3 regions of the Chryseobacterium culicis genome follow, and region 2 is predicted to be linked to each of the others. Evidence: riboswitches for the same ligand, from Rfam matches in the RefSeq annotation. Region 2 holds a riboswitch; each other region holds the start of a gene.
What was found. A riboswitch is a leader RNA that binds a small molecule or an ion and turns the genes downstream of it on or off. The one in region 2 is predicted to bind S-adenosylmethionine.

Region 1 (3,218 bases), on a different contig from region 2:
TGTACAACTCCTGATATGCATAATAAAGCGGCTGTCCGTTTGGTCTAAGCAGTTTATCATTTCCTTGTCCTCCATAGCTGGCACGCAATGTCAATTGATTGAAAACATTTAAACTTTTGACAAATTCTTCATTTGAAATTTTCCATGAACCTCCTACTGACCAGAATCTTCCCCATCTGTTATCTTTTGCAAATCTCGAAGAGCTGTCTGCCCTTCCTGATGCAGATAAGAAATAGGTATTGTTATAATCATACTCTACTTTTCCAAGGAAACTCAATAAACTCAATTTATTACTGTTTCCGCTGAAACTTCCCAGTAAAGAAGCGGCATCCGGCTCATAATAGTAAGGCAGTGAGAACTGACTTCTTGTTCCGGAGATTGTCTGATAATCATATTTGTAGAATTCGTGTCCTGCTAATGCATTTACATGATGTTTTCCAAACTTTTTATCATACGTCAGAATATTACTGGTTGTATAAGAAAGCGTTCTGGTATTGGTTTTCGTCACCGATCCTCCAATCTCTGCGCCTTGCCCCAATAATGGATTTGAATAATAATGTCCGTTATAATTCACCAAATCCACAGAGAAACTCGTCTTGAATTTTAGCTCCGGCAAGAAAGTAAATTCCATGAATCCTTTCCCTGAAAAGTTATCCTCTTTATTTTCGTTTTTGTCTAATGGTAAGGTTGCTGCGGCATTTTGATTCTGAAGCGCATTCGTGGGTCTGTATTTTCCAAAATCATAAATCGGGTTTCCATCAGCATCCAAAATATAAGTTCCATCTGCATTTCTTTCATAATAAGGATAGAATGAAGGAATAAATCTTGCGGCATTGATGATGTTACTGGCCTTGGAATCTGAAGAAGTAGGTGCCTGCTGAATACTGTTTGTATAACTTAAGTTCACCCCAACATTCAGCCATTTTTTTACTTCAGAATTGATTTTCAATCGGGTATTATATCTTTTATATCCTGATTCAATTGCCATTCCTTTATCATCCAGATACCCCAGAGAGAAGAAATAATTACTTTTCTCACTTCCTCCGCTGATATCAAGATCCACCTGATTTCTTGAAGCCACTCTCTGCAAGATATCTCTCCAGTCATCATTCCAAAGTGGTGATGCACCAGGTAATAGTTTTCCATCTGTACCTATCGGTTTTGGATAAGCTGTCCCATATGGATTAATGCCCAATGAAGAAACAAGATTGTCTGTTGCCATCTGCGCAGCTTGCTGAGAAGAAACTTTCCCGGATTGATATCCATTTCTCAATGCTTCCCAATATAATTGAAAGTATTGATCTGTATTTACCTGTTCATAGTCTTTTACGGCTCTTCCGGAAAATCCCTGACTGATATTAAAATTAACTTTTGCTTCCCCTTTTTTACCTGATTTTGTAGTAATGATAATGATCCCATTTGCTCCTCTTGAACCATACAAAGCACTTGCTGTAGCATCTTTCAGAACACTTATAGATTCGATATCGCTGGGACTGATAGAGTTCAGATTTCCATCAAAAGGAATTCCATCCACTACATATAACGGATCACTGGAAGCGCTTATTGAACCAATTCCTCTGATTCGGATCGTGGAAACAGCACCCGGCTGGCCTGATGCACTGGTAGTCTGAATCCCTGCAACCTGTCCTTCTAATGCTTTCGTAATATTCGTTACAGGTCTGTTATTGATTTTATCACTGGAAATTGTAGCTACGGAACCGGTATAGCTGTTTCTTTTCGCTTTTCCGTAAGCTACCACTACTACTTCATCAATTTCTTTTTCATGAAGGCTATCTTTTTTCGGTTTGGAATTCTGTGCATTTACACTGGTAATTCCCAGAAAAAAAGCAGCAACCGGAGGTATCCAAGCTTTAGAATTAAATAAAGTTTTACTAATCATAATCAATTTTATTTATCATATATTAAAATTTAGCCCTTTGCAGAAAAGTCAGCAAAGGGCATCGATAAATACGATAAACCAAATGCTTATTTTTCCTTAAAAGGCTGAACGTAACACCTTGCCCAATGGGTAGGTTGTTAAGACTTCACGGGGTCAGTTCCCTCCATCTTTCTTTATAAGCCGATCGAAATATGTTTGCAAAGCTAAAAACTTTTAGTCTACAAAACAAGTAGACTTATTTATTTTTCATGATAAATTTCTAATAATTAACATAAAATTTTAATAAAACTCATTACAATAAGGAGTTGTAGCCGTTACCATTTATTCAAACATGACAAATATCATTATTAATAATTCAATGGAACAAATATTTGAGGACACCATAATTTTTGTATTATTAATTGAAAAAACTTTTTAATTTTATAGTATGAAAGTTTTGATTATAAATGGGCCTAATCTCAATCTTTTGGGCACCCGCGAACCGGAAATTTATGGAAGTATTTCCATGGAAAGTTATTTGGAAAATTTAAAATCCGAGTTTCAGTCTCATGAAATACAATATTACCAGTCCAATATTGAGGGCGAGCTTATCAACAGACTTCAGGAGGATAATTTTGATGCAGTGGTGATTAACCCGGGAGCATTTACCCATTATTCTTATGCTATCGCTGATTGTTTAAAGAATATCCGCAAGCCAAAAGTAGAAGTACATATCAGTAATATCTACAAAAGAGAAGAATTCCGCCAGAAATCTGTAACGGCAGCTAATACGGATGCAGTTTTATCTGGCTTTGGAATGGATGGATATAGATTGGCTATATTAAGTTTGAAGTAATTTATACTTTTCCCACAGATCGCGCAGATTTTCACAGATAATTAAGGATAGTAAGAAAATAATTGATGAAGATAAAGGATAAGATTTATTGTAAAATCATTGGGCCGTATTCCGGGCAATTAACGAAGAGAAAATCTTATATTATCGAAGAAATCAACGTTGAAAATATAAAAATCTGGAATGATGAGGGAAAACTTAGGTGGTATTCAAAGTTATATTTCAGTGCAGATAAAGAATCAGAAATCATTTCCATTCATATAGATGATGAAATAGAAAATGTTGAAGCTGATGCTATAGAAGTAACCATTGAATTTTCCAACAAAGTAAAATACTGGATGACTTTCACTACTCCAAAGTATTTAGATAAGATATTGGACGAAGAATCTTATTTTTCTTCAAAACATTTTATGATCATAAAACATTTAACTGAAGAATCAATCAAATCAACAGTCTTAAAACTTGATGAGCAGGATGAATTGATTG
Region 2 (3,218 bases):
AATCCTGTTTCTCATACAATCCACCAAAGCTTACTTTTCCACCGTCAAGAAGCTTGATAGGCTGGGCATAATCTACTTTGAAGTTGGCAATATTCATGACAGATTTATTGTTCAGAATATCTTTCAACCCATTGGTAGGGCTATTGATTGGCAGATTTGGAGCAGCTGCAAATGTACCATCCTGAAAGAAATTGTCCTGAGAAAACTTACTGTCTGATCTGGTATACCCAAACTGGAAGTCCAGTTTTTGAGATTTATCAGCAAAACGTTTCTGATACGTTACTACAGCTTCCTGTCTCAAATTATTGGTATGAGCCACATCCGAAGACGTATAAAATGCCTCTCTTAAATCCTTAGGGTTATTCTCAAAAGGCAAATCTCCATGCCCGTCACTTAAAGTGTAGTTGTCATTATTGTTGTGATAAATATCGTAGTTCAATAATAATCTGTCCTGCCCTAAATCAAAAGTCAATCCTGATTTTGCAAAATATCCGCGTCCATATCTGTCGGTATGACTCGTTAAAAGCTCATCCTGCTGGCCATTCAGCATACTTTCACGGTAATTTTGTCCTACGTTCAGCTGCCATCCGAAATATTTATTTCTGGCATTTAAATTAACAGAATTGGTTGTTCTGCTTCTGTATTTGTCATAATTCGTGAAAGAATAATTCCCCGAATAAGTAGCTGTTAAATATTTATTGGCATTTTTGTTGGTGATAATATTCATGATAGCGCCTCCGGAAGTAGCCGGAAACTCAGCTCCAGGCTGGGTAATTACCTCAATTCTTTCTACAGAATTAGCGGGCATTCCTTCCAGGAAAGAGTTCAACTCATTGGATGTGATGTTCAGAGGTCTTCCGTTAAGATATACTTCCAGCATTTTTCCCTGATACATCATTCCAGCAATATCGGTAGATACAAGTCCGGGAAGTTTTTTTATTCCTTCCAGAACGTTTCCGTTATTCAGTTGAGGTTGCTCAGAAAAGTCAAAAATAGTACGGTCTGCTTTTTGTTCAACTGCTTTTTTAGTTTTGGTGATGACTACTCCTTCAATTTGTTTTTCCTGAGGTTTATTATTTTTTTCCTGAGAGAAAACAACGACAGAGCTTAACAAGGATAATGCGAAAATCGTTTTTTTCATAATGTTTTACTGATATCCGGTTAGACGCTGAAAAACAGAATTTGTTACGGTAAAATTGTGAAAATCGAAAAATTAAGCTGAAATTTTTTTTATTTCCGAAATAATTATATCTTTGCCAGGTAATTATCAAGAATCTCTAGATGGGATAGCAACCTGCAAAAACAAGCAAGGTGCTGCAATCGATAAGCCGGATCTTCCGGAAAAAATGTTTATCATTCTATCATTACTCCCATCTTGAATTTTTGTTTTAAAGTTAAAATCAAATGTTTAAAGACAAGGGAAATCACCTTACATCAGTAATTTTTTATTCTTCGGATCATGAAGTGAGTCTTCATTATTCTGATATGTTTTCATGCCATTTCTACATGCGCATGCATTGTTGTTTCTAGCCTTCTCTATTTCTAAAAAATAATACAAACATTTCGAAAATCGATGGTAACCTTAAAATATAGGGTTACAGGATTTGTATTGTTCAAAAAACAATTTTTAACAACAAAAAAGTTAACAACAAACAACATGCATAATTTCAAGAAAAAAATCTTTGTTCCTTCTATTGCGCTTATCTCAACATTTTATTATGCGCAGACAGATACCTTACAATCAAAGAAAATAGATGATGTGGTCATCCTTGGATCAAGAGGATCCGGAAGATCATTGACAGATACTCCCGTTCCCGTAGATATCATTAATATCTCAAAAATTTTAAAACAAAGCCCAACGAACAATATCAGTCAGGCTTTGAATTATATTGTACCCTCATTTTCATCCACCTCACACACGGTCAACGATGGAACTGATTTTGTAGATCCTGCACTTTTAAGAGGATTAGGTCCGGATCAGGTTTTAGTTTTACTCAATGGAAAAAGAAGATATCAGTCTTCCCTTATCAATGTTACCCTCACACCGGGAAGAGGCTCTGTGGGAACCGACCTTAATGCTATTCCGGCCTTTGCTTTAGAAAAAATTGAGGTTTTAAGAGACGGAGCTTCTGCTCAATATGGTTCAGATGCCATTGCTGGGGTAGTTAATCTCGGTTTGAAAAAAAGATTAGGACTTTCCGGGCAGGTATTTTTAGGAGGATATGCTTCGCCTGTTGCCAATAATTTCACAGGTGGGGTAGATGGGCAGACCATTTCTGTAGATCTTAATTATGGTGCTAAAATAGGGAAATCCGGATTTTTTAACATTACAGGTTCTGCGCAGTACCGTGATCCTTATTCAAGAGCTGGAGTAAGAGAAGGAGATATTTATAATGCTTATAATGCCATTAATTACAGAGCATTGCAGGATGGAGTTAATATTGACGGTTTGTATAAAAACATTACCAATACTTCCAATACTCAGCAGATTATCAATACCGTTAAACAATATGCAGCCAAGGTAGATTATTTTGGTTCTGATTTTCAATCCCAGATTTCGGGAGCAAACAGTATTGCTGACCTTCAAAAAATATTAGGTAAAGATTTTACTTCTCAGGAACTTAATTACAGAGGGTTGGAGAGACAAGATTTCAGTCTGAGAGCCGGGCAGTCTAAGTTGCAGTCCGGGCAGTTATTTTTCAATTCTGAAATTCCTGTTAATGATGAGTGGAAAGTATATTCTTTTGGTGGCTATAGCTATCGTCTTGGAAATGCCGGAGGATTTTACAGACTTCCGAATAATGAAAGAAACATCAATGCCGTTACCCCCAATGGATATCTTCCTCAGATTGAAGCTGCTGTAAATGATTATTCTCTTGCTGCCGGAATTAAAGGGAAATGGAATGGCTGGAATGTGGATTTCAGCAATACATTCGGGAAGAATACTTTTGGTTTTGGGGTGGTAAATACGTTTAATGCCTCGCTTACAGACAGCTCTCCGAGAACTTTTGATGCCGGAGGATCTGAATTCTCACAAAATACCGTCAATCTGGATTTCTCCAAAAAATATGATGTTCTGAAAGGATTGAACATTGCATTTGGGGGTGAATACCGACACGAAAATTATAAAGTAAATGCAGGAAAAGAAAATTCCTACGTTTCTTACGATATTTTTGGGCGTGTAGTAACCGCTAAAACTCCTGAAAATGAAAAAGTAA
Region 3 (3,218 bases), on a different contig from region 2:
CACAACGATCAGGTTCTCCAGTTGATTTTCATTAGAGAAATTGATCAATTCTTCAACATTAGAAGGATGTTCCGCAGCCAAAACCTCATCACCCCAATTGGCATCAAATCCTTTTTTATTGAAGGCTATTTTCTTTGAGTTGGCTACAGCAACTACTTTAAGGTCTATTTTTTTACGTTTCTTAATTTCTTCTGCAGATTCCAACACCTGTTCTATCAGGGTTTTTCCTACGTTTCCATGACCAATAATTGCCAGATGAACTGTTTTTGGTTTTTTGAAAATTTCAGATTCTATGATATTTCTTGTTTTTTCATCCTGTGAAGAAGTCACTACGATGTTGACTCTATTTTCTCCGGCTACCTGATTCAGCAATAATGGGAAAACATTGTTTCTGGCCAGTTCAGCAAAGACTTTATTGAAATCTTCTGCTACGAAACCAATCACAGAAACATTATTGATACTATAGATCTGAGAAACTTTTCCAGATTTTCTTTCTGTTTCGAATTCATCAATAAGACAAGCAACCGCTTTTTCTGCATCATTTTCGTGAACCAAAATAGAGATTCCGTTTTCTATAGCTTGTTGAGAAATCACTCCTACACTGATACGCGCTAAAGTAAGCGCTTTAAAAATACGTCCGTCAATCCCGATTTCTCCAAGGAAATCCTCTCCTTCAAATTTGACGATTGATCTGTTCTTCAAAAATTTTATTTCGTTAGCATTTTTCATTACTTCTGTAAAATGTTTTTTATGATATTATTTAATTGTTGATATTCCATTAGGAAGGCATCATGCCCGTGTATAGATTGGATCTCGTGATAAGAAACATCCTTATTTTTCTCTTTTAAGTTTTCAAAACACATTCGGATTTCAGAAGCAGGGAAGAATAAGTCTGTATCTACGGAGATCATGTGCATTCGTGCCTGTATGCTCTCCAGTGCTGTTTCATCAGCATTGATATTCATCAGGAGATGATTCATCAGCTTGTATGCTTTTAAACTAAATCTTTCGTTTAATGTATTACCATGATAAACCAACCAGTCTTCTGATTCCAGGCGTTGATTTTCCTTATTATATTGGTTTTGAAATCTGTCATTGAGTGATTGTGGAGTTCTGTAACACAACATGGCATGAATTCTTGCTTTCTGTAATGGCTCTTCTTTATCATTCAATAAGAAATTCTGAACCAGACATTGAGCATGCAGCCAATCGTGTGTTCTATAATCACAGGCTATGGGAATAAATATTTCTGCGAGATCCGGCTGCTTGGCAAGCATTTCCCAGGCAATCCCTCCTCCCAGAGAACCTCCAATAATGGCATATATATTTTTGATTTGTAAAGCTTCAAGCCCTTTCAGAAATATCGCAGCGATATCTGAAGGAGTGAAGTCTTCATAGTCTTCAATTAAAAAATTGTCATATCCGTTTCCGGGTATATTGAAACACAGAACAGTGTATTGATCAGTATCAACAACCTGATTATCTCCTACCAATTGTTTCCACCAGCCTTTTTCTCCGGATACATTTGAGTTTCCGGTAAGAGCATGGTTGATTAAAATGATAGGGGCTGTAAACAGATCTTTCCCAAAAAGCTGATAGCTTAATGAGATATTGTATTCCTTTTGAGAATAAGTTTGATACGAAAGATTAATATAGTTTAGTTCTGTTTTCAATTCTATTAAATTTTAATACAATTGAAAATGCCACAGGAAATGGCTGAAAAGAACTTCAGTAAGTTATCTGTCCAAAATAATTTTGGTAGAACGTAGCACCTTCTTTGCTTGCACAAAGGGTTGCTAAGGTTTCATAGGGTCTAATCCCTCAACCTTTCTTGATAACATTTTCAATATTTGAATGAACGAATGATGCAAAGGTAGTTCTTTTCTTTTAATTTCAAAAAAAAATTATTTTAATATTTTTAAAAGCCCTTAAACACAAGTATTTCAAGACTATATTAATAATTATTCAGATGAAAAAAATTGGAATTACTTCTCAAAAAAACTAACTTCGTATGGAAAAATGATGAGATATGACCGCTGAAAAAGAAAGATTACAAGATACCAAATGGAAAAACTGGGGACCTTATGTAAGCAACCGGCAGTGGGGAAATGTACGGGAAGATTATAGCCCAAACGGAAACGCCTGGAATTTTACCAATCATAATAATGCTGAAAGCTACACTTACCGCTGGGGAGAGGAAGGCATCGCCGGAATTTCTGATGTAAAGCAGCTGTTCTGTTTTGCTTTTTCGTTTTGGAATAAGAAAGATAAAATGGTAAAAGAACGATTCTTCGGATTGAGTAACCCTCAGGGGAATCATGGAGAAGACATCAAAGAAATCTTTTATTATCTGGATAATACACCTACTCATAGCTATATGAAGATGGTATATAAATATCCTATCAATGCGTTTCCTTATGATGAGCTTGTTGCAGAAAACGGAAAACGCAGTAAGAAAGAACCGGAGTATGAAATTTTCGATACCGGAATTTTCGATAATGATGAATATTTTGATATTTTCATCGAATATTGTAAAGCTGATCACAATGATATTCTGGCCAGAGTAACAGTCTGCAACCGAAGTCAGCATGCTGCTCCTATTCTTGTGGCTCCTACTCTATGGTTTAGAAACAACTGGAAATGGGGATATAATACTTATAAAGGAGAACTCAATACTTCTCATGACGGAAGTATCAATATTGGACACGACAGTATTTCAATCAGGAAACTGTATTCCCGAAATTCAAATGCCCAAAGTGTATTTTGTGACAATGAAACCAATACTCCAAAGCTTTATGGAGCTCCCCCATCTGAAAATACCTATTTTAAGGATGGAATTAATGATTTTATTATTCATCAGGGAAACACTGTAAATCCTGAAAAAAGAGGAAGCAAAGCTGCTTTTCTTATTGATGAGAGTATTGATGCCGGGGAATCGAAAGTTTTTGAGTTCAGGCTATGTCCTGATGAGGCAGACAAGCCTTTTGAAAACTTTGACTCTATTTTTGAAACCCGTCAAGCTGAAGCCGAAGAGTTTTATAAAGGAATTCAGAATGATACTGTTAATGAAGATGAAAGAAATGTTCAGCGACAGGCTTTTGCAGGACTTCTCTGGAATAAGCAGTTCTATCATTACAATATCGGAAAATGGCTGAAAGGAGATCCTAATTTTGAAGCTCCAAGAAATTTCAATGAATATGTAAGAAATACTGAATGGA

Region 1: it holds a riboswitch for S-adenosylmethionine, as region 2 does, so the genes downstream of both, CQ022_RS15745 (SusC/RagA family TonB-linked outer membrane protein) here and CQ022_RS20470 (TonB-dependent receptor plug domain-containing protein) in region 2, are expected to answer to the same signal.
Region 3: it holds a riboswitch for S-adenosylmethionine, as region 2 does, so the genes downstream of both, CQ022_RS16495 (alpha/beta fold hydrolase) here and CQ022_RS20470 (TonB-dependent receptor plug domain-containing protein) in region 2, are expected to answer to the same signal.

The regions. Positions count from the first base shown of each region.
Region 1 is NZ_PCPP01000002.1:595,108-598,325, reverse strand. Features, by position in the region: gene CQ022_RS15745 (SusC/RagA family TonB-linked outer membrane protein) at 1-1,900, opposite strand, end outside; SAM riboswitch class I at 1,984-2,082, opposite strand; gene CQ022_RS15740 (type II 3-dehydroquinate dehydratase) at 2,328-2,735, shown strand; gene CQ022_RS15735 (hypothetical protein) at 2,801-3,218, shown strand, end outside.
Region 2 is NZ_PCPP01000005.1:158,038-161,255, forward strand. Features, by position in the region: gene CQ022_RS20465 (outer membrane beta-barrel protein) at 1-1,141, opposite strand, end outside; SAM-I-IV-variant riboswitch at 1,260-1,357, shown strand; gene CQ022_RS20470 (TonB-dependent receptor plug domain-containing protein) at 1,658-3,218, shown strand, end outside.
Region 3 is NZ_PCPP01000002.1:746,675-749,892, reverse strand. Features, by position in the region: gene CQ022_RS16500 (ACT domain-containing protein) at 1-729, opposite strand, end outside; gene CQ022_RS16495 (alpha/beta fold hydrolase) at 729-1,673, opposite strand; SAM riboswitch class I at 1,734-1,841, opposite strand; gene CQ022_RS16490 (MGH1-like glycoside hydrolase domain-containing protein) at 2,030-3,218, shown strand, end outside.